DNA from 2 places in the Clostridium pacaense genome. Region 2 is predicted to be linked to the other one. Evidence: riboswitches for the same ligand, from Rfam matches in the RefSeq annotation. Region 2 holds a riboswitch; the other holds the start of a gene.
What was found. A riboswitch is a leader RNA that binds a small molecule or an ion and turns the genes downstream of it on or off. The one in region 2 is predicted to bind lysine.

Region 1: it holds a riboswitch for lysine, as region 2 does, so the genes downstream of both, dapA (4-hydroxy-tetrahydrodipicolinate synthase) here and LK536_RS53605 (alanine/glycine:cation symporter family protein) in region 2, are expected to answer to the same signal.

The regions. Positions count from the first base shown of each region.
Region 1 covers NZ_JAJFEB020000001.1:415,687-431,032, forward strand. Annotated here, with positions in the region: gene purF (amidophosphoribosyltransferase) at 1-256, opposite strand, end outside; gene purC (phosphoribosylaminoimidazolesuccinocarboxamide synthase) at 376-1,083, opposite strand; gene LK536_RS31605 (hypothetical protein) at 1,254-1,667, opposite strand; gene LK536_RS31610 (hypothetical protein) at 2,052-2,384, opposite strand; gene dapB (4-hydroxy-tetrahydrodipicolinate reductase) at 2,476-3,234, opposite strand; gene dapA (4-hydroxy-tetrahydrodipicolinate synthase) at 3,262-4,146, opposite strand; lysine riboswitch at 4,254-4,433, opposite strand; gene LK536_RS31625 (cob(I)yrinic acid a,c-diamide adenosyltransferase) at 4,483-4,980, opposite strand; gene LK536_RS31630 (single-stranded DNA-binding protein) at 5,118-5,747, opposite strand; gene typA (translational GTPase TypA) at 5,938-7,767, opposite strand; gene LK536_RS31640 (YigZ family protein) at 7,885-8,535, opposite strand; gene LK536_RS31645 (transglycosylase domain-containing protein) at 8,830-11,529, shown strand; gene LK536_RS31650 (SpoVA/SpoVAEb family sporulation membrane protein) at 11,757-12,110, opposite strand; gene spoVAD (stage V sporulation protein AD) at 12,126-13,157, opposite strand; gene LK536_RS31660 (MFS transporter) at 13,583-14,776, shown strand; gene LK536_RS31665 (SpoVA/SpoVAEb family sporulation membrane protein) at 14,854-15,315, opposite strand.
Region 2 covers NZ_JAJFEB020000022.1:276-15,621, forward strand. Annotated here, with positions in the region: gene serS (serine--tRNA ligase) at 1-1,170, opposite strand, end outside; gene LK536_RS53600 (amidohydrolase) at 1,315-2,937, opposite strand; gene LK536_RS53605 (alanine/glycine:cation symporter family protein) at 2,949-4,412, opposite strand; lysine riboswitch at 4,519-4,723, opposite strand; gene LK536_RS53610 (pyridoxamine kinase) at 4,772-5,638, opposite strand; gene LK536_RS53615 (ECF transporter S component) at 5,652-6,272, opposite strand; gene LK536_RS53620 (thiamine diphosphokinase) at 6,428-7,078, opposite strand; gene rpe (ribulose-phosphate 3-epimerase) at 7,143-7,805, opposite strand; gene rsgA (ribosome small subunit-dependent GTPase A) at 7,808-8,686, opposite strand; gene pknB (Stk1 family PASTA domain-containing Ser/Thr kinase) at 8,696-10,855, opposite strand; gene LK536_RS53640 (Stp1/IreP family PP2C-type Ser/Thr phosphatase) at 10,849-11,595, opposite strand; gene rlmN (dual-specificity RNA methyltransferase RlmN) at 11,598-12,662, opposite strand; gene rsmB (16S rRNA (cytosine(967)-C(5))-methyltransferase RsmB) at 12,741-14,081, opposite strand; gene LK536_RS53655 (zinc metallopeptidase) at 14,081-14,776, opposite strand; gene fmt (methionyl-tRNA formyltransferase) at 14,809-15,346, opposite strand, start outside.

The sequences.
Region 1 (15,346 bases), on a different contig from region 2:
TCTGCTCCAGATGTTCCGTTGAAAACACCTCGTTGCAAAGGCCCATGCCCTTGTGGGCGCTTACCTTCCCCTTCGGTCCCTCCGTGTCGCTGACCGCAATGCCGCAGCTTTCCTGCCCCCTGTGCTGCAGGGCAAAAAGCCCGTAATAAATAGTAGATGCCACATCATTCCCATCAAAATCATAAATCCCAAAAACCCCGCACTCCTCGCGCAGTTTATCTGCCCCAATGTCAAAGTCCAACTGGTTCTGCTCCATTCAGTCAAGTCCCTTTCTCTATAAGTCATGTGGAAAGTCCCCGATTGATTTAATCGGGGAAAAGCATTGAATCAGGCAACGCCTGGGTAATCAATGCCCAGGCGTTGTATGTAAGTTCATTACTGGATTCCCAATCTGCGGAACACTTCCTCATATGCATCCTCTACATTGCCAAGATCCCTTCTGAACCTGTCTTTGTCCAGCTTCTCATGGGTGTCCTTGTCCCACAGGCGGCAGGTATCGGGGGAAATCTCGTCAGCAAGGATTATCTTCCCGTGGTAACGGCCAAACTCAATCTTAAAGTCAATCAAATCGATGTTCAGGCCGTCAAAATACTCCTGAAGCACTTCGTTTACCTTGAAGGTATATTTGGTAATGTCATCAATCTCTTCCTGGGTGGCAAGGCCAAGTGCCAGCGCATAGTAGCTGTTGATGAACGGATCGCCCAGGTCATCATTCTTGTAGCTGAATTCCAGGGTCGGGCATTTGAACCTGATGCCTTCCTCCATTCCCATTTTCTTGGCAAAGCTGCCGGCGGAATAGTTGCGCACGATTACCTCAAGGGGCACAATCTCCACTTTCCTGACAGCAGTCTCCCTGTCATTTAATTCTTCCACCAGGTGGGTGGGCACACCCTTTTCTTCCAGCTTCTTAAAGATGAAGTTGGTCATACGGTTGTTGATGGCTCCCTTGCCCACAATGGTCCCCTTCTTTAATCCGTTAAATGCAGTGGCATCATCCTTATAGGATACGATTAAAACATCCGGGTCCTCAGTTGCATAGACTTTCTTAGCCTTTCCTTCATAGAGCATCTCTTTCTTTTCCATGGGTATCCACCTGTCCTTTTCTTTTATTCATATGGTAACATAGATATAAGATATAGATTTATAAGCTGACGCTATAAAAGAATACCATTTCAGAAGAAATTATAATACAATATCCAGTTGAATACAAGAAGTGCAATCATTAAAATTCCTAATGAATTTTCTATCCCCTTCTAATCACTCCCTGGTTCCATGTGTTCCTCCAACCGGAAAATACTCACAGACCCTTTGTCCAGAATGATAGTCACGCCTTCCTTCTGAATCTTCCCCTCATGACGGCCGTCCTTTTCCATCCTGTCCCCATCCGGTGCAGGTTCCACCCGCCCATTGCTGGTCATATGATCCCGTACCGCATCCTGTTCTTCCATATAACGGATCTGGACCATGTCTTTTAACGATGCGAAAAATCCTCCACGAATGGATGCATTCCAATATACAACCATCCCTATGGCAATTATAAGGATTTTTCTCGTAATGTGTTTTTTCCTCTTCACCGTCCTGTTTATGAGTTTTTTTCTCTTCCTTGTTTTTTGCCTGTAAATCCGCCTGTGTCCCTCATTCTCCCTGCCCTTCCACATCTTAATCATATGGCTTCTGTACAGGCGAAGCCATCTTCTGCGCCAATATGACTTCCACCATACCATCCTATGATTCCAGCCACATATCCTCCGGTTCAGGAATCCCATTCCTGGCTCCTTTCCCGCATCCTCTCCAATCCGGCCGCATATGGTCATTATAGTTCATCCCCGGTTCCATATCAAGACCAGAACACCCATTCCTCAGGACCCTGAACCAAGTTAAAAACGTTCTTTTCCTGCCCCGCCAGATACGCAAAGGGGATTCTTCCCCAGCTCCGGCAGATAAGCTAAAAGTCCCCACTCCCTGTCCCGCCAGCAATGCAAAAGGAACCCTTTCCCTGCCTCACCGGCCAAGAAAGGGTCCGCCCTGCAATAAATACCATAGAATAATGATTAGTGTGTTGCCTCTGTTGTGGCAGTGTTGCTGGTCTCACTGGTATTACCTGATTCGCCGGTCATGTCCTTGATGCCGTTGCCCACATCATCCACGCCGTCTTCCACGTCATCTACAAGATTGTCAAGCACGCCTCCGGTGGTTTCGGAACCGGATGTATTGCTGCTGCTCTCATTACTCCCTGCAGCGGTTGTGGATGTTGCTGCCGATGAAGAAGACTGGCTGGAACCTGTGGTGGACTGGGTGCCTGAATTATTGCTTCCGCAGGCCGTCACAGATAGAACCATAACGAATAGTAACATAGCTAAGATAGCAGGTCTGATTTTTTTCATAATAACATTCTCCTTTCTATTTCTACCCTTATTATGTGCGTTTGGAGAATATATTATGGTGGTATATCCTGCTATCTCAGGAAAATATTTCCTACAATTTAACCACGTCAGCCATAGTATAGAGTCCCGGGCCTTTTCCTGCCAGGAACTTCGCGGCCTCCAGGGCGCCTTTTGCGAAAATGGCTTTGGAATAAGCGGTATGGCTGAACGTGACCACCTCATCCCTGCCGGCGAAAATCACATCGTGTTCCCCAACAATGGACCCGCCCCTGACAGCGCTTATGCCGATTTCCGACACGTGTCTTTTTTCACGGCGGGTGCTTCTGTCATAGATATACCCGTAAGGCTCATCCATGGCCTGGTTAATGGAATCCGCCAGTGCAATGGCCGTGCCGCTGGGCGCATCCATCTTCTGGTTGTGGTGTTTTTCCACGATTTCGATGTCAAAGCCGGAACCGGCAAGTACCTTTGCCGCATCCTTCACCAGCTTAAGGAGCAGGTTGACGCCCAGGGACATATTGGCCGAGCGCAGCACAGCAGCGCTGGCGCTGGCGCGTTTGAGTGTCTCCAGCTGTGCTTCCGACAGCCCGGTGGTACACAGCACCACCGGCATACCTGTTTCGGAGCAGTATTTTAAAAGTCCGTCCACGGCTTTTGCCGAAGAGAAATCCACAATCACGTCTGCCTTCACGTTACATTGATCCAGGCTTTCAAATACGGGATAACCGCTGTCCTTTGCGGGGTGTAAGTCAATTCCCGCCACAATCTCAATAGACTCATCCTCTGCGGCCAGCCCTGTGATTACCTGTCCCATGGCCCCGCCGCAGCCGTGCATTATCATTTTTACCATCTGTGTCTTATCCTTTCCAGCCTTGGTTTACAGGATGCCGTATGCAGTCATGGCTGCTTTTAACTTCTCCTGGTTCTGGGGTTCCATCTCGGTCAGCGGAAGGCGCATCGGTCCCACATTCTTGCCCATCAGGTTCATGGCCGCCTTTACCGGAATGGGGTTCACTTCCGCAAACAGCTCTGTAATCAGCGGAATGGCATCCAGCTGCAGCTTGGTGCTTTTCGCCGTATCCCCTGCAAAATAAGCGGCGCAGATGTCATGGGTCTGTCTGGGAGCCACGTTGGAAAGCACGGAAATCACGCCCTTCCCCCCCAGGGAAAGCAGGGGTACGATCTGGTCGTCATTGCCGGAATACAGGTCCACCTTGCCGTCAGCCAGGCTCATCAGGGTTGCAATGGCTGAGAAATTACCGCTTGCTTCTTTTACGCCCACGATGTTATCCACATTCTTACAAAGGTCGGCTATGGTCTGGGGAAGGATCGTGACACCGGTCCTTCCAGGAATGTTATAAAGGAGGATTGGAATCTTCACGGCATCGGCAACCGCCTTAAAATGCGCCTTCAGCCCGTTCTGTGTGGCCTTATTGTAGTAAGGGGATACCAGTAAAAGGCCGTCGGCCCCGCGGCGCTCAGCCTCCACGGAAAGATAAACGGCTGTCTCCGTGCAGTTGGATCCGGTTCCCGCAATGACGGGGATGCGTTTTCCGGTCACCTTGCACACATATCCCACCACATCCAGGTGTTCCTCATGGCTCATGGTGGAAGCTTCTCCTGTGGTTCCGCAGACAATGATGGAGTCCGTACCCCCGGCAATCTGCTCCTCCACGATTTCTTCCAGCTTTTCATAGTTAACTTCCCCATTTTCCTTAAATGGTGTTACCAGCGCAACGCCTGCTCCTTCAAAAATAGCCATAATTTATTCTCTCCTTTTCTCTTGGTTCAATCACAGGATAGCAAAAAAGGGCTGAGGTAAATGTCAGCCCTTCACGTACGTATCATATCGTCATTCACGAATCCACGTTCTTCGGTAGCTCTCCATCCACCCGGATGACAGTCATATGGATGTTCACCATATGCCCAGAAAGAAACATGTTCCAGGTATGCTTCCCCCTTCGGCGTCTTTCCCTTTCCCCAAGCCGTCCTCTGTGCCTGCCACATCGGGCCTGGTTACTCTTGATTGACGCAACCTCTACTCTATGATTGTTGGTATTATATTATCATCCTATGATATGGATGTCAACAGGAAATCTCATTCATATCTGGTCTGGAGCTTCGTAACCTCATCCACATATGCATCCAGTGAATCCGGATACACATTGCCGGTGAGTATGAGCCTGATTTCAGCCTGCCTTGCCTGGCCGATAAGGGCGCACAGCTCATCCTGGGTAATGACGCCTTCATCCAGGATCCCAAGTATCTCATCCAGGATAAGGATATCGCATTCACCTGTCACCAGGACCTTCTTAGCAAAATTCAGCCCGTTGCGGATGCAGATCCTTGCCTCATCCTTTTCATCCTCTGACAGCTGGTCAAAAAAAACAGGAGTCTTCTCAAATCTGAAAATTTTAAATTCCGGTTCCAGGCGTTTCAGGATTTCCATGTTATCCATGTCCAGGGAACCTTTTAAAAATTGTACCATGATTACATTGCTGCCCTTGGCCAGCGCACTGATTCCCCTGCCCATTGCACTTGTTGATTTACCCTTGCCCGGCCCGCAGATAACCTGTATCATGCTTTCTTTCATCATCATGCACCTCATGCTTTACTTGCTTTTTCTTAAGAATGATGTTTCATTCATAGACTTTGCTCATAATAGCATAGTTTGACCAACTTTGCAAATATTTCTTACTTTTTCCGAAAGAAATTCCAAAGAGTCTTAAAAGATTATTCCTCGTCACATTCCAGTTTGCTGATGGAAACCTCATAGGCAATCCGCTTCTCACACTCGGTCTCGCTGAGTTTTTTGGTGTACTCCCTGCTCTGTACGCGGCCCCATATGCGCACCCTGGCGCCCACCTCAAAGCTGGATGCATAGCGGGCATTCCGCCCCCAGCTGATGCATGGTATGTAATCAGACTTGCCGTATGGACGGTTGACTGCCAGAAGGATATCTGCAATTTCACGGCCCAGAGGAGTTTTGCGGTAAATCGGCGGCTTGCAGATATAGCCGTCCAGGAATATCTGGTTTGTTTTTGTATAGTCCGTAAATTCTTCCATGAAATGGACCTCCCGGACAAAGATGGAAAGCATCAGCCTGTTCTTCACCCCTTCGTGGCGGTTATAGGAACGGAACTGGCCCAGCGCCTCAATGGTGCTTCCTGAATAGTCCTGGTGTACGTCCAACAGCCGCTCAGACACCATAAGCGGGATGATATCCGCCTGCTCGCTGAGCCGGTTCACAGCAACATCCACCATATAAAAGCCTTCTCCAAATACCTCGTGGCTAAAGGTAAATCCCGATACGATCTCACCGATAACACTTACCTTGTTGTTTTCAATCATTTTTTCTGACATAGTACATCTCCTCTTCGCTTCTAAATAAATTCTCACTTGGCCGTTTTTATTTTTTTCTTTCTGTTCAGCTTGCTTTCGTACGGCACATTGATAGTTTATGAGGAAATTTACCATAATAGACCAAAAAATAAGCGGATCCTGCCAGAACATTTCGACAGGATCCGCCTTTTTGTGTTTGATTATGTCGTTTTTACTTCTTAAAGGACGCCCTTTTACGCATGGTGGGGTCCAGGATCTTCTTGCGGATCCTCAGGCTTTCCGGCGTTACCTCCAGGAGCTCATCCGTGTCAATGAAGTCCAGGGCCTGCTCCAGGCTCATGATCTTCGGCGGCGTCAGCTTCAGCGCCTCATCCGCGCTGGAGGAACGTGTGTTGGTCAGCTTCTTGGTCTTGCAGACATTGATTTCAATGTCCTCCGCCTTGGGGCTTTGGCCTACGACCATACCTGAATATACCCTGGTTCCCGGTCCGATGAACAGGGTTCCCCTTTCCTGGGCATTGAACAGGCCGTAGGTAATGGCCTCTCCTGCCTCAAATGCAATCAGGGAGCCGGTCTGGCGGTAGAACAGGTCGCCCTTGTACTCTGCATATTCATCAAAAATAGTATTGAGGATACCATTTCCCTTTGTATCTGTCATGAAATCACCGCGGTATCCGATAAGTCCCCTGGAAGGGATGGAGAATTCCAGCCTGGAATATCCTCCCGCTGCCTGGCTCATGCCCTGGAGCGCGCCCTTGCGGCTTGTAAGCTTCTGGATGACCACGCCGGTGTATTCCTCCGGCACATCCACATAAGCCAGTTCCATCGGCTCCAGCTTGCGGTTCCTCTCATCATACCTGTACAGTACTTCCGCCTTACTCACCGCGAACTCAAAGCCTTCGCGGCGCATGTTCTCGATGAGTACGGACAGATGCAGCTCGCCGCGGCCCGAAACCTTGAAGCAGTCAGCGGAATCCGTCTCCTCCACACGCAGGCTTACGTCGGTGTTCAGCTCCCTGAACAGCCTGTCACGCAGGTGGCGGGAGGTGATGAACTTTCCTTCCTGGCCAGCCAGGGGGCTGTCATTTACCATGAAGTACATGGCAATGGTCGGCTCGGATATCTTCTGGAACGGGATTGCCTCAGGATGGTCCGGTGAACAGATGGTATCGCCGATATGGATGTCCGCAATACCGGAAATAGCCACGATGGAACCAACGGATGCCTGCTGTACCTCCACCCTCTTAAGACCGTCAAACTCATAGAGTTTTCCTATCTTGATTTTTTTGAATTTATCCGGGTCATGATGGTTGACCAGGACACATTCCTGGTTGACCTTAAGGCCGCCGTTGTCAACCTTTCCGATTCCGATACGGCCCACGAATTCATTGTAATCAATGGTGCTGATCAACACCTGGGTGTCCGCGTCCGGGTCACCTTCCGGGGCAGGCGTATGGCTGATGATGGTCTCAAACAGGGGACCCATGTCCATGTTGTCATCTTCCATGTGATACCTTGCAAATCCGCCCCTTGCGGACGCAAAGATAAACGGGCAGTCAAGCTGCTCATCCGATGCGTCAAGGTCCATCATTAGCTCAAGCGTCTCGTCAATCACCTCTGAAGGACGCGCTTCCGGGCGGTCAACCTTATTGATGCACACAATCACGGATAAATCCAGTTCCAGCGCCTTCTGAAGCACGAACTTGGTCTGCGGCATGGGGCCTTCATAGGCATCCACCACCAGCACGACTCCGTTCACCATCTTAAGCACACGCTCCACTTCCCCGCCAAAGTCGGCATGTCCGGGAGTGTCGATAATGTTGATTTTAGTATCTTTATAAAATACAGCCGTATTCTTGGACAGGATGGTGATACCGCGCTCGCGCTCAATGTCATTGGAGTCCATGACGCGTTCCTGGACCTCCTGGCCCACACGGAATACGCCGCTCTGCCTTAACAGCTGGTCTACTAATGTGGTCTTGCCATGGTCTACATGGGCAATAATAGCAATATTTCTTACATCTTCTCTTTTCATCTTCATAGTGATTACTCTTCCTTAATTATATACGTCTACAGCCACGGTTTTATAGTATAGCATTGCTATTTACATAATGCAAGGGATTTTACGGGAAAATGCCGCTGATTACGGAATTTTCTTCTAAAAAACAATGACTTTTCCGTCAACAACGCCATAATAGACCTCATCCACGTTCTTAATGGAAGCCCGCCCATTGGTCCCTTCCGTCAGCTGGGCCTTAAAACGGCCTTCCTCAGCAGCAGGCACCAGGAAGGTAAACAGAACCTGGTCCGTGTACTGGCTGTCCAGGGTATCAATGCCTGACTGGGCTGCAATGTACTGGATTTTCCCAACGCCGTTGTAATCCGTCCTGACCTCCAGGCAGGAGGCCAGCTTTTTCTCCACCACCACGCAGGCCTTAAGACCTTCCTTCAGCGCGCCGGAGTAGGCCCTGACCAAGCCTCCTGTGCCGAGCAGGGTTCCGCCAAAATACCGGGTCACCACGGCGCACACATCGTGAAGCCCCTCTCCGGCCAGCACGTCCATCATGGGCTTGCCCGCTGTCTGGGAGGGTTCCCCGTCATCGCTGCACCTGGCCGTCTGCCCCCTGTCGCCTATGATATAGGCAAAGCAGTGATGCCTTGCATCCCAGTATTTCCTTCGCATCTCCTCCACAAAGGCCAGCGCATCTTCCTCACTGGCCACTGGTTTTATATCCGCAATGAACCTGGACTTCTTCTCAACCAGCTCCCCGGTTCCGCCCTGATATACTATTTTGTAACGCTCTACCACTTTCCATACTCCTTTGTTCCAATTTAAGGGTATCATTCCCCACATTCCGACCTGTTTTTGCCTATTTTTTATCATAATATAGAAATACGGCGATGGCAAGGGCATATTTAAACCTTTTCAATTTTACAAAACTGGTGTATAATCTACAGGATAGACTTTGAAGGTAATCTTTATGTAGGAAAGGCCACGGTTTAGGGAACCGTGGAAAGGTAAAGGAAAACCCACGAAAAAGGAATCGTGGGAAGATTAAGGAAAGTCCACGAAAAGGAATCGTGGAACGATAAAGGAGAATATATGAACTATGGTAAGTATGAGACTGAACGCAGGATCAAGTCTCTCCACTCCAAATCAGGCAAATACGCCTCGCGGCTGTTCCTTAATATATTTAAGGCCCTGTTTGTCCTGTTTCTTTTCTTAGCAGTAGTGGGCGCGTCCATCGGTTTCGGTATGGTTAAGGGTATTATTGACAATGCCCCCTCCGTAGATATCTTAAACATCCAGCCTGACCGCTTTGCCACCACGGTTTACGATGCTGCAGGCAACCTGACGGACACACTGGTCACCAGCGGTTCCAACCGTGAATCAGCCACATATGAGGAACTTCCTCAGAACCTGGTCAATGCCTTCATTGCCATTGAGGATTCCCGTTTCAGGAGCCACAACGGCATTGATATCCGTTCCATTGCCCGTGCCGTAAAGGGCGTCATCAGCGATGACTATGCAGGAGGCGGGAGCACCATCACCCAGCAGCTCATCAAGAACAATGTATTTTCCGGCGGCATGGAGTCAGGCTGGGGCGCCAAGATTGAGCGGAAGCTGCAGGAACAGTACCTTGCGGTCCAGCTGGAGAAGAATTCCGGCATGAGCAAGGAAGACACCAAGAACCTGATCATCACCAACTACCTGAACACAATCAACCTGGGCAACAACACCCTTGGTGTGAAGGTGGCTGCCAAACGTTATTTTAACAAGAACCTGTCCGATCTGACCTTGTCCGAATGCGCGGTGCTGGCTTCCATTACCAAGAATCCGTCCAAACTGAACCCCATATCCGGACGGGAGAAGAATGCGGAGCGGCGCCAGATCGTACTGCAGTACATGTATGACCAGGGTTTCATTTCCAAGGAGGAGCAGGAGGAAGCGCTTGCAGATGATGTCTATGACAGGATCCAGAATGTGGATACCGCTACCAAGGAGACCAATAACCACTACAGTTATTTTACGGACGAGCTGATTGAGCAGGTCATAACAGCACTGATGGAAAAGCTGGATTACACGGAAAGCCAGGCCAGCAACCTTCTGTATTCCGGCGGACTTCAGATTTACACCACCCAGGACCCGGAACTTCAGGCCATCGTGGATGAGGAAATCAACAATCCGGACAACTATTCCGTTGCCAAGTATTCCGTGGAATACAGGCTCAGTGTCACCCATGCGGACGGCACCACGGAGCATTATTCCGAGGAGAACCTCAAGAGCTACCGCAAGACAATCCTGCGGGACACCTCCTTTGAGGGCCTTTACGCAAGTGAGGACGCAATCCAGTCCGATATCGACTCCTACAAGGAGTGGCTGTTAAAGGATGGGGACGAAATCATAGGCGAACGTCAGAACCCAATCCTCCAGCCACAGGCTTCCTTTGTGCTGATGGACCAGCACACAGGTGAAATCAAGGCGCTTTGCGGCGGCCGCGGTGAGAAGAAGGCCAGCCTTACCTTAAACCGTGCCAGCAATGTCTACCGTCAGCCTGGTTCCGCATTTAAGGTCATCACTTCCTTTGCACCTGCGCTGGATGCCTGCGGCGCTACCCTGGGAACGGTTTATTACGATTCCACTTATACCATCGGTACCAAAACCTTCAGGAACTGGTGGAACTCCGGTTATGGATTTGTGGGCTATCACAATATCCGTGACGGTATCATCTATTCCATGAATGTGATTGCGGTCCGCTGCATGATGGAGACAGTCACTCCACAGCTGGGCGTTGAATATGCGGAGAACATGGGCATCACCTCCCTGGTCAAGGACGACCTGGGCGCGGCCACTGCCCTGGGCGGCATCACAAAAGGAGTTTCCAACCTGGAGATGACTGCTGCCTATGCTTCCATTGCCAATGGCGGCGTGTATACCAAACCGCGTTTCTTCACAAAGATACTGGACCACAACGGCAAGGTGCTTATAGACAATGAACCGGAAACCAAGCAGGTCCTGAAGGATTCCACTGCATTCCTCCTCACGGACGCCATGGCTGAATCCATGAAGAGCAACCGCCTGTTTGCAAGATCCGGGATATCCATCAACTCCACCAGTACCAGGTCAGCGCTGACCGGAATGTCCGCTGCCGGCAAGAGCGGTACCACTACCGCTAACAATGATATCTGGTTCGTGGGGTATACGCCTTACTACACAGCAGGCATCTGGGGTGGATGTGACAACAACCAGAAGCTGAAACACGGTAATGTCAATAACGGCGGAACCTCCTTCCACAAGGATATATGGCGCAACATCATGAACCGTATCCATGAAGGCAAGTCCGACCCCGGCTTTGCCATACCGGACAGCATAGAGACCGCGGAAATCTGCCGTAAGTCCGGCAAGCGCGCCGTTGCAGGCGTATGTACGGCCGACCCAAGAGGCAACGCGGTTTATACGGAATATTTTGCAAAGGGAACAGCTCCCACGGAAGTGTGCGATAAGCATGTGGCGGTGACTGTATGTGCTGACTCAGGCATGCGTCCAACGCCCTACTGCCCCAACAAGACCACCAGGGTCTGCATGGTGCTTCCGGATGGAGAGACAGGCGCCACGGATGATTCAGCATTCTCCATCCCAGGCTACTGCAACATCCACACGGATGTTTCCACCATCATCAATCCAAATCCGGACGAGACCGGAGGCGACAGCCCCATTGTTTCACCTATCGGGCCTGGCTACCAGCCTTCCACGTCGGCGCCGGCCACAGAGGGTTATGGACCGGGGAATATACCATATTAGGCCCATTGCTTATGTGCGGATAAGTAATTAAGAACAATAATGAAGAACAACAAAAATAAGCCCGGGGCATTCCTGGGCTTATTTTTGTTCTGCCTCCACTGCTTTTTAATCCTGCTTCCTCCCCTATCTGATAGTAAGGAAATCGTGAGCGGCCCATAATATGATAAAAAAGAAGCCTTGGTAAAGTTCAAAGTTTTACCTGCATGGATTTCCAGGCAGACAGCCTCTTATTTCATCTTAGGCTTAAACACCAGGGATGCCAGATATCCGAATACCAGCGCCCCGCATATACCGGCGGAGCTGGCTGTCAGGCCTCCTTTAAAGATTCCCAGCACCCCGTCTTTCCCGATGGCCTCCTTAACCCCCTTCCAGAGGGTATTGCCAAATCCCAGAAGGGGTACCCCTGCTCCTGCTCCTGCCCATTTTGCAAACGGCTCATATATGCCGATGGCTCCAAGGATACATCCGGTTACTACCAGCGTTACCATGATCCGGCCAGGCATCATTTTTGTTTTTTCCATCAGGATCTGCACCAGTGCGCAGATAAGTCCTCCAATTAAAAATGCTTTCACATAATCCATGATGTCGATACCTCCTTAATCGTCAATGTGCTCAATGATGACTGCGTGGGCGATTCCGGGAATGCTCTGGCCTTCATTGAAGCTAACCGTAGACAGAAGGGCGCCAGTGGGGACAAACAGCACCCTTTTCCATGTGCCGTCCTGTACCTTAGGCAGGATATAGGAACAGAGTGTAACCGCACTGCAGCCGCAGCCGCTCCCGCCTGCATGTGTGTCCTGCTGTTCCTTATCATATATCTCAATTCCGCAGTCCATGTGGATCTGGCTCAGGTCCCTTCCTTTGTTCTTCATGAACTCCAAAAGGATGGTCCTGCCCACTTCTCCCAGGTCCCCGGTGATGATCTTGTCATACCATGTTTCATTGACCTGGAAATCCTCCAGGTTCTGTTCTATGGTATGGAACGCGGCAGGCGCCATGGCAGCTCCCATGTTCATGGAATCCTTGGCTCCCATATCCACCATACGGCCCGTGGTGATGCCTGCAATCCTTGCAAGGCCGCTCTTCCTGTCCCCTGCAATGACAACAGCGCCGCAGCCGGTTACGGTCCAGGTGGCTGACATGGGCCTTTGGTTGCCATAGGCCAGCGGAAAACGGAACTGTTTCTCAGCCGTTGCAAAATGGCTGGATGCCATGGACATGACCTGGCTGGCATATCCCCCGTTCACAGCCATGGCGCCAAGGCTCAGGGCCTCCCCCATGGTTGAACAGGCCCCATAAAGGCCAAAGAGAGGTATCTCCAGATCCACGGTCCCAAAGGACGTGGCAATCAGCTGTCCCAGCAGGTCCCCTGCGAAGAGGTAGCGCAGGTCGCTTTTCCTGATCCCGCCCTTTTCAATCACAAGGTCCGCGGTTCTTTTCTGCATGGCGCTCTCCGCCTGTTCCCAGTTATCCTTGCCGAACATGTCATCCTGCTCCACCTGGTCAAAAAGCTTTCCAAGAGGCCCGTCCCCTTCTTTTTTACCAACCACCGCCCCGGCGCTTATAATGACCGGCGGGTGTTCAAACTCTATACTTGCCTTTCCTTTCATCTGTCCCATCTTATGCATTCTCCTTCCTCTGACAGGATATATTCATTATCAGTATCTCTCATTTCCCGAAAATTAGTCATAATAGGCAATTGACAGGATAAAATATTTCTGTTAGAGTAAATTCACATGAAACATATGAAGGAGGCCTGTCTTATGGTATGGTTCTTTGTTACGGACAGGATGAGAAGGCGAATCAGCTCTGTACAATTGTATCCGGTGAAGCATTGTACGGAGCTTAAACTGGGCGTTTAACTGCTTTTATTCATCGGGAAATGGTCGGCCCTGCGCGTATGGTCTGAACGATTGCATACGCCTTGTTTCTGTACCATTTTCCCGGAGCAGCGGACGTCCTTATGGATTGGGCTGTGGACAGTGTCTGTCCGCAGCCCTTTTATTATGCCAAAATCCCAAAATAATCATAGAAAGATGAGGTTACACAAATCATGAACCAATCCTGGAAAAATACAGCCGCACGATTCCTGACGGCCCAGACCATATCGCTCTTTGGCTCCTCCCTGGTGCAGTATGCCATTGTCTGGTATGTGACGCTCTCCACTTCCTCAGGACGTATGCTGACCATATCCACCGTATGCGGATTTGCACCGCAGATTGCCATATCCCTGTTTGCAGGCGTATGGATTGACCGCTATGACAGGAAGATGCTGATCATGCTCTCCGACACGGTCATTGCACTCTCCACCCTGATACTGGCCATTAACTTTTTATCCGGGCACAGGAATATCTGGCTGCTGTTTACCGTGCTCATGATCCGTTCTGCCGGGACGGGAATCCAGACACCGGCAGTCAATGCAGTCATTCCCCAGATTGTCCCGCAGGGGCATCTGATGCGCGTAAATGGCATCCAAAGCACCATAACCGCCCTTATCATGTTCCTCTCTCCGGCAGTCAGCGGCGCCATACTGTCGGTATCCACCTTGGAAACAACACTGTTCATCGATGTATTTACCGCCCTCATAGGCGTGGGGATTACCTCTGTCCTGGCCATACCCGGATACAGGAAGGACAGGATGGAGGATCATGCCGGGACATCATCCGGAATCAGCAGCCTGAAACAGGGCTTCCTCTATCTGAAGACAGATTCCTTTGTACGGCATCTCCTGTTATTCCAGATAGCGGTGCTGTTCCTTATCAGCCCCTCCGCCTTCCTGACGCCCCTGATGGTCAGCCGCACCTTCGGCCCGCAGGTATGGCGCCTCACTGCCTCGGAAATGACTTACAGCATCGGCTCTGTCCTGGGCGGCATCCTGATTACATCCTGGGGCGGATTTAAGAAGCGGTTAAAAACAACGGTCCTGGCCGGATGGCTGTACGGCGTGCTGATGGCGGGCCTTGGCATGGCCCCGGCATTCCTGATTTACCTGGCATGCAATATGATGATTGGAATCACATCCCCCTGCTACAATTCCCCCATCACGGTATCCATCCAGGAACAGGTCCCCGCTTCCATGCAGGGCCGGGTATTCAGCTTCATGCAGATTTCCACCTCCTGTGCCCTTCCCCTGGGGATGATGGTATTCGGCCCCCTGGCCGATGTGATAAGAATCCAAACCCTTCTTATAGGCGGCGGGGTTGCCGTCATGGCCTGTACGGCTGCCTTTTATTTTGCTATAATATAAAATAAAATGCAAAAAGGCAGGCGGCCGGAATGTCTTCCCATCCCAACCGCCTGCCAAAAAACGGCACGTATTCCGTTTTAAATCTGGAATATCCCCATCAGTCCCCCAACCCAGTAAATCAGTCCCAGGACCCAGCTGGTCAGGACCCCGTACAGGATAACCGGACCTGCAATGGTAAATATCTTACATCCCACGCCAAACACCTCGCCCTCAGCGTGGAACTCAATGGCTGGCGCCACCACGGAGTTGGCGAATCCTGTAATCGGCACCAATGCGCCTGCGCCGCCGAATTTTACAATCTTGGGGTAAATGTTAAGGCCGGTCAGGACAATACTGATAAGGATCAGGGCCAGAAGGTTCCAGGCCGCTGCTGTCTCCTGTTCCATCCCCATCCCGTTCATCAGATAATTGGTGATAAGCTGTCCGATGACGCAGATGACGCCCCCTACCAGGAAGGCGCAGGCCATGCTTTTGGGCAGGCTGTGGACCGGGGTTATCTCCTTGACATATTCTTCATATTTTTTCTTGTCAACTTCCATTACTTTTCTCCTTTTCAATCAGTACCAGCGC
Region 2 (15,346 bases):
TGCAACCACGGTATTGTTCAGGGTGTGGGCCAGGTACTTGCTTCCATCCTCTCCCTGTACACGGATCTTCAGGCGGCGGGCCTGGGCATCCCCAAGGTTGGAACAGCTTCCCACCTCAAAGTACTTCTTCTGTCTCGGGGACCATGCCTCCACGTCCACGGACTTAACCTTAAGGTCGGCCAGGTCGCCGGAACAGCACTCCAGGGTACGTACCGGGATATCCAGGGTCCGGAACAGGTCAACGGTGTTCTGCCACAGCCTGTCGTACCACATGGGGCTTTCCTCCGGCTTGCAGACAACAATCATCTCCTGCTTCTCAAACTGATGGATACGGTAAACGCCCCTCTCCTCAATGCCATGGGCACCCTTCTCCTTACGGAAGCATGGGGAGTAGCTGGTCAGGGTCTGGGGAAGCTGGGCTTCCGGCGTGATTGTATCGATGAATTTACCAATCATGGAGTGTTCGCTGGTACCGATCAGATACAGGTCCTCCCCCTCAATCTTGTACATCATGGCGTCCATCTCCGCAAAGCTCATGACGCCGGTCACAACGTTGCTGCGGATCATGAAAGGCGGCACACAGTAGGTGAATCCACGGTTAATCATGAAATCCCTTGCATAGGAAATGACAGAGGAATGAAGCCGTGCAATATCGCCCATCAGATAATAGAATCCGTTGCCTGCAACCCTTCTTGCAGCGTCCAGGTCAATGCCCTCAAAGCGCTCCATGATCTCGGTGTGGTATGGGATTTCAAAATCAGGAACCGCTGGTTCCCCAAAACGCTCCACCTCCACGTTCTCGCTGTCATCCTTTCCAATGGGGACGCTGGGGTCGATGATGTTGGGGATGGTCATCATGATCTTCATGATTTTCTCAGACAGTTCCCCTTCCTTTGCCTCCAGTTCGGCCAGACGGGTGGAGTTGGCGCTTACCTGGGCCTTGACGGACTCAGCCTCCTCCTTCTTCCCCTGTGCCATCAGCTTCCCAATCTCCTTGGACAGTTTGTTACGGCTGGCGCGCAGGTCGTCTGCTTCCTTCTGGGTGACGCGGTTTTCTGCATCCAATGCAATCACTTCGTCCACCAGCGCCAGTTTGCCCTCCTGGAATTTATTTTTAATGTTCTGTTTGACGATGTCCGGGTTTTCTCTTACAAACTTCAAATCTAACATGGTATTCCTCCTGGGTTTCCTTGATGTAATGCCTTTTATTGCCTTCCATTAAAAGACAGGCATTCCTGTACTGTTACAAAGTATATAACATTTTCCAGGGAAATAAAAGCCCCTTTTTACTGATTTTTAGTGCATCCCATGACATCAGCCCTGTTTCGCATAACAGCATACGCCATCCACATAGGTGGCCTCCACCTGAATCCGGGCCAGTTCATTGGCAGGCACATCAAAGGGGTTAGCGTCCAGTACCACGAAGTCCGCGGCCAAGCCCGGCGCAATCCGGCCTTTTTCATTTTCCTCAAAGGAAGCATGGGCGCCTTCGATTGTAAAAGAATCAAGGGCCTGCTTAACGCTCATGGCCTGTTCCATGAGATACGGTCCCACATGGTCCTTTACCGTTGTCCTGGTCACCGCACACTGGATGCCCTTCATCACATCCGGCAGTTCCACCGGACAGTCGGAGCCATTGGATGCATGGGTTGTCTCATACAGGGTCTTAAAGTTATAGCTGGATGCGGCCCTCTCCTTCCCGATGCGCTCTTCCACGATATGGATATCGTAATCCAGGAAAATGGACTGGATATAGGCGTGCAGGGACAGCTCCTCAAATTTCCTTAACTGGTCCGGCCTTGTTATCTGACAGTGGACAATACCGTGGCGGTGGTCCGGCCTTGGGCACTCTGAAAGGGCTTTTTCGTATGCAGCCAGTATGTCATCCAGTATCCCGTCGCCGATGGCATGGATGGCCACCTGCATCCCATGGGAGTTGGCATACCCGGCCATCTCCTCAAACTGTTCCCTGGTAAATATAGGGATACCGCAGGTAGACGGGTCATCGGCATAGGGGCTGCTTAAGTATGCGCTCCTGGCGCCCAATGAGCCGTCCCCCAGCATTTTTAATGGTCCGATCTTAAACCACGGGGTTCCCCATCCGGTATTATACCCTTTTTCCAGAAATCCTTTCAGGTCTTTTAAGGTTGTGAACTGGGACTGCTCATATACCCTGACCGTCATGCGGCCTTCTGCCTCCAGTTCCCTGTATGCTTCCAATACCCGCTCATAGGGCACATTGTTAAAGGCCAGCAGGTCATCGGTCTGGGAAGAAGTGACCCCGTAGCGGTTCAGGGCGCGGGATGCGGCAAGGATCATTTCCTTGATATCCTCCTTGTCCGGCTCCGGCAGGCGGCTGTATATCAGATCCATTGCGTTCTCACGGAAAATGCCGTTTGGTCCTCCATCCGCATCCACCTCGAACCGTCCGCCATCCACCTGGGGCGTGTCCTTTGTGATTCCGGTAAGTTCCAGGGCCTTGGTGTTGACCACGCATGCATGGCCGCAGGTCCTGGTCAGGCAGATGGGGTGGTCCTCTGATATTTCATCCAGGTCATGACGGTCTGGGAAACGCCTGCCGTCCTCAAAGTAATCATGGTTCCATCCCCGGCCCTTGACCCAGGTTCCCGGCCTGATGTTATTTTCAAGGATGAAATCCTTCATATATTCCTTCATGGCGCCCATGGATGAAGTGTGGGCAGACAGATCCGCCATGCGCAGCGCATTGCCGTAGTTCAGGAGATGCATGTGGGAATCATTGAATCCGGCACAGACAAAACGGCCGTCCAGCTCCCTTACCTCATCCCCTTCCTCCTTAAAGGCCATGGCGCCTTCATTGGTCCCGGCGTATACGAACCGGTTCCCTTCTGTCACAAAGGCCTCACACAGGGGAAGTTCCCCTGTGTACACGGCCCCGTTCCGGTATATTATCCTCATGATGTGTCTCCTTATTCTGTCTTTTCCAGTTTCTTCTTATCCTCATAGAACAGGGGGATATCCTCATCCAGGGTGCCGATGCCCATGTAGCGGGCCTTATAATCCTTTAACAGCTTAAAGTAGGTGCCGGACAGGATCAGCACGACAAACACGTTGATAAAGGTAGGGATGCCGCTTGTGATGTCCACCAGGGTCCAGATGCTCAGGTCCCCGACGTTAATCAGGTACAGGGTAAGGAGGAACGGCGGCAGGGCGTAAAAATACTTGAACAGCATAAGCAGCCATTTCTTCAGCACCGGATGGTCCTTGGCCAGGTGGCGCAGGGTAACCTCATAGTACACATACCAGCCCCCGGAAGTGGTAACGGAGAAAATGACCATGGTGGCTGTCATGAACACGGTCCCGAATGTTCCCAGGCTGTGCTGGAACACATTGAGGGCCAGGGTCGCATTGGTTGCGCCGGAGGTCCATTCCCCTGTGATCAGTACGCTGAGGGCCGTGATGGTACATACGATGAAGGTATCCACAAAAACCTCAAAGGAACCCCAAAGCCCCTGCTCCACCGGATGCCTGGTCTTGCTGGAAGCGTGTACCATGGGGCTGGTACCCCAGCCGGCTTCGTTGGAGTATACGCTTCTCTGCATGCCTGTGGCAATGGCCTTTGACACGGTAACGCCTGCAAATCCGCCCATGGCAGCGGTTCCTGTAAAGGCATTGGTGAAAATGGAGGCAATGGTGGGAACCAGGTTCCCTATGTTAAGGATGATGATTAAGATACCGAACAGCATATAGCCAAGGCTCATCACAGGCACCAGCTTGACGAAGATCTTACTCAGGTTCTTAACGCCCCTCCAGATTAGGGCATAGATGAAGATGACCAGCATAAGGGAGGCCAGCTCCTGCTTTACCCCGAAGGACTGTGCCAGCACCTCGGAGGTGGTAAAATTAGATGCGCTGATGAAAAAGGTGGAAAAGATGCCAAGGCCGAATATAAATGCCAGGGGCAGCCATTTCTTTCCCCAATGGCGCTCCTCCCCAAGCCCGTACTCCATATAGTAGGTGGGTCCGCCGTAAGGGTTGCCCTCCTCGTCGGTGCGGCGGTAATAAACAGCCAGGGTAACCTCAACCTGCTTAATCAGCATGCCCATGAAGGCGGTAAGCCACATCCACAGCACGGCGCCCGGTCCGCCGGTGGTGACAGCGGTTGCCACGCCTGCAATGTTGCCAAAGCCCACGGAACCGCCTACCGCGGTGGCAATGGCCTCATAAGGGCTTAAAAGTCCCTTATCGTTTTCATCCTGCACATGGTCCTTGCGCAGGATGCAGCCCAGGGTGCGCTTAAAGATGTAACCCAGATGGCACACCTGGAAAAACCTGGACCGCACCGTGACGTAAACACCGGTAATGATAATCAGTGCGATTAATGGCGGCCCCCATATGATCTCACCGTTGAGCCAGTTTAAAAAATCTGTCATTTGTTGAATCCCCCTTGTCTTTAGTCTGGATGCTGATGTGGATTTTCGGCAAAGAAAAAGCAACAGCCAAGGCCATTGCTTCCATATCCGGTATCCTCTGACGGAACCAACCAATAGCGCCACCACTTTGATTAAGTGAGAGTACACAGCCTGTTAGACTGTATCCCAACACATCCCGCCGGCAGACGGAACCTGTTTCGGCGGAAAACCCTTTTCCCGTACGCCCGGCCTGCCGGCCGTGGAACGTATGCATACGCTCCTGACTTATGTCGTGTACAGGTACTGATGTTTACCGCGCCTCTATCGCATCCTATTTTATTAACGATTCATTAACATCATACTATCAGAAGCCGGAACTGTCAACATTTTTCGCTTTCATGTCTGCTGCTGACCGCATGTATCAGCACATCCATCACTTCCTCAAAGCACACCCCATTGGCCGTGGGAATGTTTAATTCCTCGGAACGCCTGATGCACTGCTTGACAAAGGAGGCTGCCAGACGTACCCCTTCCTCAAGCTTCCACCCCCTGACGGCTGCCGCTGCCACCACGGAGGAAAACACGTCCCCGGTTCCCGGCCTTTCCTGGCCCACCCGGATTGTCTTTGGGAATGAAATCTCCCGTTCCCCTTCCGCCACCACATTCACAAGATAGCCGCCCTGGTTCACGCCGGTTATGACCACGGAGCCTGGTCCCATGGCCTGGATATCCCTTGCCATCTCCTTTAGTTCCTCCCTTGTCCAGCCCTTTTTGCGGAAGGGCCTGTCCGTCAGGATACAGGCTTCGGTCAGGTTGGGGGTGACGATGCTCCCCATGGATACCAGGGCCTTCATGCGCCTGCACATGGCCTGGGTATAGGTGGCATAGGTCTCCCCGTGATCGCCCATGATGGGGTCGATGATGATTTTTGTGTCCTCATGGCCAAAATCACGGATCATATCCATCACTATCCCAATCTGGTCCTCCGAGCCCAGGAACCCGCTGACAATCCCGTCAAAGGACAGATCCAGCTCTTTCCATTTTTCAATATATGCCGGCATCTTCCCGGTATAATCGTCAAAGAAATAGACCGGGAAACCGGTATGGTTGGAAAGGATGGAGGTGGGGATGGGACAGCACTGCACCTTCATGGCGGATATGATGGGGATAGCCACTGTCAGGGAACAGCGGCCATATCCGGATAAATCGTTTATCATTGCAATCTTCTTTTGACGGTATCCACTCATATATATCTCCTAACTATCGTAGCCTGTCAAACAGTCCGGCCCGTATGAGGGCGCTGCGAAGGGGCATGTAGATTGCCACGGAAACAAGGGTGGAGGTCACGGCATTGATGGAGGTGCTGGTAATGTTCCATGCCAGTACCAGCTGGGCCGCGGGCTTCCCCAGTATCAGCAGCTTGTAAAAATATCCCACCATGGGGTCAAATACCACGTTGAACAGCAGTCCGCACACAGCCGCAGCCAGTACATAGCGGAATACCTTCTTCTTATCACTGATTTCGTTAATCCTGCCAAGCTTGTGGGCCACCAGGCCGGTTATCAGGCCGATGCACAGCTTGAGGATGAATGTCTTGGGCGCATATACCACATAGACCGGGTCAAACAGGTCACCGATGGTCATGCCGATGGCTCCGCCCAGGCCGCCGTAAAAACCGCCTAACACAAGGGCGCCCAGCACACACACCGCATTGCCCAGATGAATGGACGTGGCGTCCCCGCCCGGAAGGGTAATCTTAATCTGCAAAAAGGTAAATACAACATAGGACATGGCTGCAAACAGCCCGGTCAGCGCCAGCTTATATAGATGCTTATCCTCCGCCCCCGCATATCCCCTGGCTGTTATCTGGTTCACTTTCATACTCTTTCACTCCTTGGACCGCACTGCGGTTTATTTTTATGATGATTCAATCCATGGACTTCATGGTCCATATCTTATCACCGGAGTGGAGTGTTATAAATATCCAGTTTTATGCTTTTTAACCAGTCCAGTTCTGTCAGGGCATGGATATCATCTCAGTCATGGGATTCCACCACAATCAGCACGCCGTCCGTAAAGCTGATGGTGCCTTCCTCCCCGGTCAGCTCATTGCTGATGCACAGGCTGGTACCGATTTCAATATCCTTGTCGGAAAGAGGATATTTGAATCCGGTCAGCGTGATGCCGTCCACATGTTCGGTCAACGGAAGGAAGGAAACGTATCTGCCCCACAGCCCGCTGCTCCTGAAGGTATGATAACCATCAATCAGGTATATCCGGTTCTGGCTGTCCAGGATATAGGCCTCTATCCCTTTCTGGAGGCAGGGGAACAGCAGGTGGATATTGCCCAGCATGTGGTCCATGCGCCCGCCTGTGGCCCCCAGTATCACTATCTGGGTACAGCCCGTGGCCTGGGCCTTCAAAAGCGCCAGTTCGGTGTCGGTCTCGTCCTTTTCCGGCTGGTGGGTATCCCAGATAATGTGTTCCTTCTGTCTGTAATATTCAAGTATACCGGGCTTCACCGTGTCAAAGTCCCCGACAATCATGTCCGGTTCCAGCCCCAGGGCCTTTACGGCCTCCAACCCGGCGTCCACCGCGATTATTTTATCAAAATGTTCCTGTTCCAAAAAAGAGCCGGCGAAAGCCAGGTCCAGTTTTCCGCCGGTAATGATCAGACATCGTTTCATATCACTTATTCCTTACTTGGTCAATCATACTTGATTCATCCATTGTCCGGGTTCCTGCAAAGGCTCATTCCATGGAGCTGAATATCTCCAGGAACTCCTTTGTCCTTGCAGCCGCATCACCGCCAAACACGGCAGAACCAGCCACAAACACATTGGCACCCGCATCCATGATTTCCTTCACATTGCGGGCGCTGACGCCTCCGTCCACCTGGATATCCACAGGAAGTCCCAGCTGGTCAATCCTGGCCCTGAGCCCCCTTACCTTGTCAAGGGTGTAGGGAATGAATTTCTGGCCGCCAAAGCCCGGGTTCACGGTCATGATAAGCACCATGTCCAGCTGGTCAAGGATACAGTCCAGCGCCTGGATGGGCGTGGCAGGGTTCAGGGCAACGCCTGCCTTTAAGCCCAGATCCTTAATCTGGTTCACCACACGGTCCAGATGGGTACAGGCCTCGGCATGGACCGTGATGATATCCGCCCCGCAGGCCTTCATATCCTCCACATACCGTCCCGGCTCCTCAACCATCATATGGACGTCAAAAACAGCGTCCGTGCAGGAACGCAAGCTCTTGATGACCGGCATCCCAAAGGAAATGCTGGGCACAAAGGCCCCGTCCATCACATCCAGATGGATGTATTCAGCCCCTGCCTGGGCCACGGTCCTGACCTGGGCGCCCAGGCTGCCAAAATCAGCCGCCAGGATTGACGGCGCCAATTTATAGTACATTGTTAATACCTCCTCTTTTTCTTAAGCTCATCATACATCAGAAGATAATTCCCATAGCGGCTCCGGCTCAGCCTGCCGTCCTTTAGCGCTTCCTTTACCCCGCACACCTTCTCGCCCACATGGACGCACCCAAGGAACCTGCAGTCTTCCTCATACTGGGCAAACTCGGGAAAATAATCCTTCAGTTCCCCTTCTTCCAGATCCGGGGTGAACATGGAACTGAATCCCGGGGTGTCCATCATATACGTATTTTCCTCCACATAGAACAGCTGGGAGTGGCGGGTGGTATGTTTTCCCCGCTCAATCTTGTGGCTGATATCCCCTGTCTCCATGGCTGCCCGGGGCTGGATGCAGTTGGTCAGTGAGGATTTTCCCACACCCGAAGGACCTGCCAGGACTGAGGTTTTTCCTCTGAGGATTTTCCTCACTTCTTCCACACCTGTCTCGTCAATGGCGCTGATGAATTTCACCTCATATCCAGCTGCCTCATAGATGCTTCTGTAGGTCCCCATCAGCTCATCATCCCCTAAATCCATCTTGTTGAAACAGATGATGACCGGAACCTGCTGGATTTCCATCATGACCAGGAAACGGTCCAGCAGGTTCAGGTTGGGGGACGGGTGGGTCAGGGAGAAGACCACCAGGGCCTGGTCTATATTGGCCACTGCCGGGCGCACCAGGGCATTGGCCCTGGGAAGGATGGCGTCAATATTGCCCTCCCCCTCTGTCTCATCCAGTACCGAGAACTCCACATTATCCCCTACCAGGGGCTTTATCTTTTTATTCCTGAAAATTCCTTTTGCCTTACACTCATAAACCCGGTCCTTACCATCATGCACATAATAAAAACCTGCAATTCCCTTAATTATCTTACCAGTCATAAACTCCTCTTATCCCACCGGGAAAAATGTTACCGGATAGGATGCTATTACAGTCAGGTCCGCACTTCCTGCGTCCACCACTTCCACGGTACCGCTGTCCACGCCATAGGCGCCCTTAATCCTGGGAATCACCACAGGTATGGTCTGCGCCCCTACTACAAGCCTTTCCTTCATGAGCGGTGTGTATACCACATCCCCGTTAACCGTCTGTTTCAGCCGGATCATCACCCGGACGCTGCTGGTCTGGGATGCCGGGCCTATATAATTGCTCAGGGAACAGGTGGTGTCGATGGAGCTGAGATAGTACTGGGACGCCTCTGTCTCCGATGCGTCCGGTTCCCCGCTTATCACATAATCCACAGGAGTGCCCGGGGCCAGCATGGTATCCGGCAGCGGCACCTGGTTGATGACCAGTCCTTCCGCCACCGTATCGCTGCGCTCCGTTGTCACATTGCCGGTCACAAGCCCTGAACCAGCCAGGAGGGCGTCCGCCGAAACCCGGTCCTGTCCTATGAGGTTGGGCACCCTGCCCTGCTCATTCTCCACTCCCTTGCTGACAAAAAGGGTCACACGCTCCCCTATCTTGGCAGTCTCCGGGCTGAAGCGCAGGATGGTTCCCGCTGCCGCCGTATTGCTGAATTCTTCCTTTACATCCACCACAAGCCCCTTTTCCTCCAGAAGCCTGGATGCATCCAGGACAGTCAGCACCGTAAGGTTCAGTGTGCCAAGGTTTACTTTATCGCTCCCCTTGCTTAAGGTGACCCCCACCGTGCTTCCTTTATCCACAACCGTATCCTGGACAATGGTCTGGGCCATGACCTGGCCTTCCGCATAATTATCCGAATAATCACTGCCCGTCACTTCCAGCTTCAGATCCACCTGTGCCAGCTCTTCCCTGGCCTGCTGTTCCGTCATGCTGAGGATATAGGGCACATAGGTCTGGTTATCCGTAATGTTGACCTCCAGGCTGGCAGTCTCCGCTTCCGTGCTTACAGCCACCGTGGGTTTTTCGCTGGTTCCCGCCCGGAACAGGCCTGTGAGCCTTGAAAACACGAACAGGACCACGGCCACGATGATGATGGCCGCCACAATGCCGATGGCAGTGACAATGCGCTCAAACTGCGTGCTGACGTCCTTGTCCTTCTGTCTGGATGTCAGGTGGGAAGGGCCTTTGCGTTCCCTGCGGTTTCTGGATGAAGGATCGGTGTGGTCATCCCTCAGTTCCTCCTCGCCAAGGCTTCCCCTGGCCGGTTTCCTGCTTTCCTGAAGGTTAAGCAGTTCTTCCCTGGATATGGACCTGGTCCTGCCAAACTCATCCTCCTCCTCTTCCTGTGCGTAGATATCGCAGTCAGGCTCCATCAGCGCCTTCCTTAAGTCGGCTATGACATCCGTTACATTTGAATAGCGGCGCTCCGGTCGCTTCTGGGTGCATTTGAGGATGATCTGTTCCAGGGCATGGGACACCTCGGGCACATATACCCTTGGGGGCGTCACTGGTTCCTCCAGATGGGCCAATGCCACGGTAATCGTGTTGTCGCCCTCAAACGGGACCTTTCCCGTCACCATCTCATACATGGTAATGCCAAAGGAGTAAATATCACTGCGCTCATCGCAGTAGCCGCCCTTGGCCTGTTCCGGGGATATATAATGGACCGATCCGACGGCAGTGGCGTTCATGGTCTGGGTGGAAACGGCCCTGGCAATCCCGAAATCCGCCACCTTAACCTTGCCGTCCCTGGATATGATCATATTCTGGGGCTTGATATCCCGGTGTATGATATGCTGCTCATGGGCAGCCCCGATTCCCTGGGCAACCTGGATGGCAATGCCGATGGCTTCCTTACTCTCCAGATGTCCCTTCTTCTCAATGTAATTCTTAAGGGTAATGCCCTCAATCAGCTCCATGACAATATAGTGCAGCACATCCTCATCCACAACGTCATAAACACTGACAATATTAGGATGGGACAGGCGTGCCGCCGCCTGGGCCTCCATCTTAAACTTGCTGACAAAATTCTCGTCAAAGGCAAATTCTTCCTTTAAGACCTTGATGGCAACCAGACGGTTTAATGTATGGCACTGGGCCTTATACACAACAGACATCCCGCCTGAACCGATGCGCTCCAATATCTCGTACCTGTTCTGCAGGTATGTTCCGGGGTTCAGCATAAGCCATCCTCCCTTCCCAGCGGATTCACAAGCACCACGGCAATATTATCAATACCGCCCTGGCGGTTGGCCTCCTGAATCAGGCGCGATGCCTTTTCCTTAAGGCTGCCCTCTCCTGTTATGATCCTGCGTATGGATTCATCATCCACCATGTTGCTCAGTCCGTCCGAACAGAGAAGGATGTAATCCCCCTCTTCCAGGTCCACCTCAAAGAAATCCGGCTCCACATCCCTGCCAATGCCCATGGCCCTTGTAATGATGTTCTTGCGGCTGTTGTAATCCGCGCTGCCCCGGCGCATCTGCCCCATGGCAACCATTTCCTCCACATAGGAGTGGTCCTTCGTGACCTGTCGGATGGTTTTGTTATGTATCAGGTACAGGCGGCTATCCCCCACATTGGCAACATAGAGCAGGTTATCCTCCACCACCCCTGCCACCAGGGTACAGCCCATGCCTTTCAGTTCTTCCCTGAGGAGGGATTCCTCATACAGCTGTTCATTCACGATTCCTATCCCTGTCTTCAGCTGCATCACAGGGGAGCCTTTTCCTTCCCTGTTAATATAGATTACCAGGTTCTCAACCGCAAACCGGGAAGCATAGTCCCCGGCCTGGTGGCCTCCCATCCCGTCCGCCACCAAAAACAGGTTAGGCAGGGAGCCAACCCTCTCCGGCGACGAGTAGATATAATCCTGATTCATGGATCTGACCTGGCCTATGTCTGTCAACGCATATGCTTCCATGCTTACTCCGCCCCCTTTTCCATATAGCTCTTTCGCAGCTGGCCGCAGGCTCCGCCTATATCCCGGCCCATTTCTCTTCTGATTGTAACATTTATACCGTTTTTTTCAAGCAGGTCCTTAAAATCTGCAATGGCCTTCCTGCCTGACTGCACGTAATCCCGTTCCTTGATGGGATTCACCGGGATCAGGTTCACATGGCCATGCTGGTCCTTAATCAGGCGGCTCAGCGCCCTGGCCTCATCCAGATTGTCATTGACCCCCTGGACCAGGCTGTATTCAAAGGTAAGCCTGCGCCCTGTCTTCTCATAATAGTAATGGCAGGCCTCCAGCACATCCTTTAACTTATAACGGTTGGCAATGGGCATCAGCGTCTTGCGCACCTCATCATTGGGGGCGTGGAGGGACAGTGCAAGGGTGACGGCCAGACCTTCCTGGGCGAACTGCCGTATGCCCGGCACAATGCCGCAGGTGGAGACAGTCAGGTTCCTCTGGCTGATATTAAGCCCTTTTTCGTGGGAAATCAGGCGCAGGAAACGGATTACATTGTCGTAGTTGTCAAAGGGTTCTCCTGAACCCATCACCACCACATTGGAAACCCGCTGGCCTGTGTGGGCCTGTATCCGGTAAATCTGGTCCAGCATTTCCGAAGGCCTCAGATTCCGCTCCAGACCATCCAGGGTGGATGCGCAGAAACGGCAGCCCATCCTGCACCCCACCTGGGAAGAGATGCATACGGAATTCCCATGATGATACTGCATCCACACGCTTTCTATGATATTGCCGTCCTCCAGGCAAAAGAGATACTTCCTGGTCCCGTCAACCTGGGATATACGTTCCTCCGTGATGGAAAGGCATGTAAGGCTATAATTGTCCTTCAGTTTCTGCCTCAGTTCCTTGGACAGGCTTGACATGCCGTCAAAGCTTCCAGCCAGCTTCACATGTATCCAGTCGTAAATCTGTTTTGCCCTGAAGGGTTTCTCCCCCAGGGCCGCCATCTCCTCTGTCACTTCTTCCAGTGTCATGGATTTTATATCCTTACGGCCTTTGTTATCCGTCAAATCCAACATAGCATAACTCCTGTTTCTTTCATTATCATCCATCTGTCCCGGACCCATTCACGGTTCAGCCCGCAGGACCCACGGTTCTCAGACCCGCCTGAACACACTGATGAAAAATCCGTCAAAGGGGTGGATTCCAGGAAGGAACTGTATCCGTCCATCCTTAAGGGATGGTTCATCAAAATCCGCCCCCAGCCTGCCGGATAAGTCCACTGGCTCAAGCGGGAAATTTTCTGACAGCCACATGGCATTCCCTTCATTTTCCATAGGGTCGATGGTGCAGGTGCTGTACACCAGGGTTCCTCCGGGCTTCACATACTGCCATACCACGGAGAGGATATCCCGCTGAAGCCTGGAAAGCTCCCTCATCTTATCCATGGTCATATTGTACTTGATGTCCGGCTTTTTGCCGATGATCCCAAGTCCGGAACAGGGCAGGTCCGCAATCACGATGTCCGCCTTTTCCCTGGCATCCTCATCAGGCACAAGGGCATCCCAGACCACCGCCTTGATATTGGCAGCGCCGGAACGGGCCACGTTTTCCTCAATCAGGGCTGTCTTCTGGTAACTTAAATCCCTCGCCTCCACCATTCCCGTTCCCTTCATCTTATCTGCCAGGTGCAGGCTTTTGCCTCCGGGGGCAGCGCATACATCGATGATGTAATCCCCCTCCTTCGGGTCTGCCAGTTCCCCCACAAAGGCGGAGGTGGCATCCTGCACCTGGATCCATCCGTTTTGGAAGCATTCCAGTCCTTCCATATAATCATAGCCTGAAATTGCCAGCACGGAGGGCAGACAGTCAAGTTCCTTCACCATTACCCCCTGGGAATCCAGGGAATTAAGGATTGCCTCCCTTAAAGCCCTGCTGAGGTTGCAGCGCACCCACGTGGGCCTGTCTTCAAGAAAAGAGGCGGCAATCATCTCCGCCTTTGCGCTGCCATATTCTTTTTCCCACATATCGTACATCCACTGGGGAATGCTGTAGGCCAGGGAGGGGGAATCAAACACCAGGGAAGCCTTTTCCCTGGATATGGTCCTTAACACCCCGTTCACAAAACCCTTAAGCCCGGTGATACGGCGTTTCACCGCCAGCTTCACGGCTTCGTTGCAGACCGCGGAATCCGGCACCCTGTCCATGTATAAAATCTGATACACGCTCATCCGCAGAAGGTTGCGGATAAGCGGTTTCATCTTGTCTGTCTTTGTCTTTGAATACTTGTTGATGATATGATCAATCTGCAGGAGATATTCCAGGGTCCCTTCTGTCACCCGGGTAATGAACGCCCTGTCCGACTTATCCAGGTACTGGTACTTCTGAAGGGCCTGGTTCAGTACCAGATGGACAAAACTGCCCTTATCCAGCACTTCCGACAGTATATCCAGCACAATCCCACGGTTTTCCATTCCCCTGTCCGGATTCCCAGCCATCAGTCCCTCCTTCTGTTGAAAATCATCAGCAGGCGCAGAAGCTGGAGGATGGAGGCTGCCGCCGCCGCCACATAGGTAAGGGCCGCTGCATTCAGCACGCTTCTGGTCTGGCCCACTTCCTGTCCTGCCAGGATTCCCGTGGAATCAAGAAGGGTAACCGCCCTGTGGCTTGCGTTATATTCCACAGGCAGGGTCACCAGCTGGAACAGGACCGCCAGTGAAAACAGTACGATACCCGCCATGGCAAGGCCGGAACCGCCGCTTCCAAGGAGCAGGCCTATGAGGATCAGGGGCCATGCCAGCTGGGAACCAAGATTGGCGGCAGGCACCAGGGCTGCGCGGATCCTTAAGGGTGAATAGTCCGTTGCGTCCTGCATGGCGTGACCGCACTCATGGGCAGCCACACCGATGGCGGCAATGGACGTGGAGCCATATACCGCATCTGACAGGTTGACTGTCTTGGACCTGGGGTCATAATGGTCGGTCAGGTTCCCCGGCACGCGTCGTATGGTCACATCATAGATGCCCTGGGAATTCAGCAACCGCTTGGCCGCCTCGGCCCCCGTCATGCCGCACATGCTCCTGACAGCCGAATAGCGCTGGTATGTGGCATTCAGTTTGGCGGACGCCATCATGGATACGATGACGCCAATCAGTACCAGTATATAGGTTGAATCATAAAATGGATAAAACATGGTTATTCATCACTCTCTTTCATTATGCAAAGTTACTGTTGTGTCCTGTTCACAAACACATCCCCGGCCGGTATGGGATATCCGCGCAGGAATGCCTCTATATCCATGCGCTTCTTTCCTTCCATCTGGAGTTCTTTGATGGAAAGAAGGCCGTCTCCTGTCCTGACTGCCAGGCAATGCCTGTCAGACAGAGCCACCCCTCCGCAGGGCAGGCTGTTTGCAGGGGCCTCATCCTTAATGACATCCGCGGCCCAGATTTTGATGGTCTTTCCGTTCCACATGGTGTAGGCGCTTGGCCACGGATTAAGGCCCCGTATCAGGCGTTCGATGGATACGGCGTCCTGATTCCAGTCAATGTCCCCAAGGGACTTGGTCAGCATCTTCGCATAGCAGGTCCCCTCCTCTGTCTGGGGCGTGCGCACGGCCGTCCCCTCCTCCAGTTTCCTGAGTGTGGAGAGAATCAGGCTTCCCCCTGCCAGGCTCAGCTTGTCGTGAAGGCTTCCCCCTGTCTCTTTTTCATCGATGGGTATGACCACCTTCTCCAGCATGTCGCCGGTATCCAGGCCCACA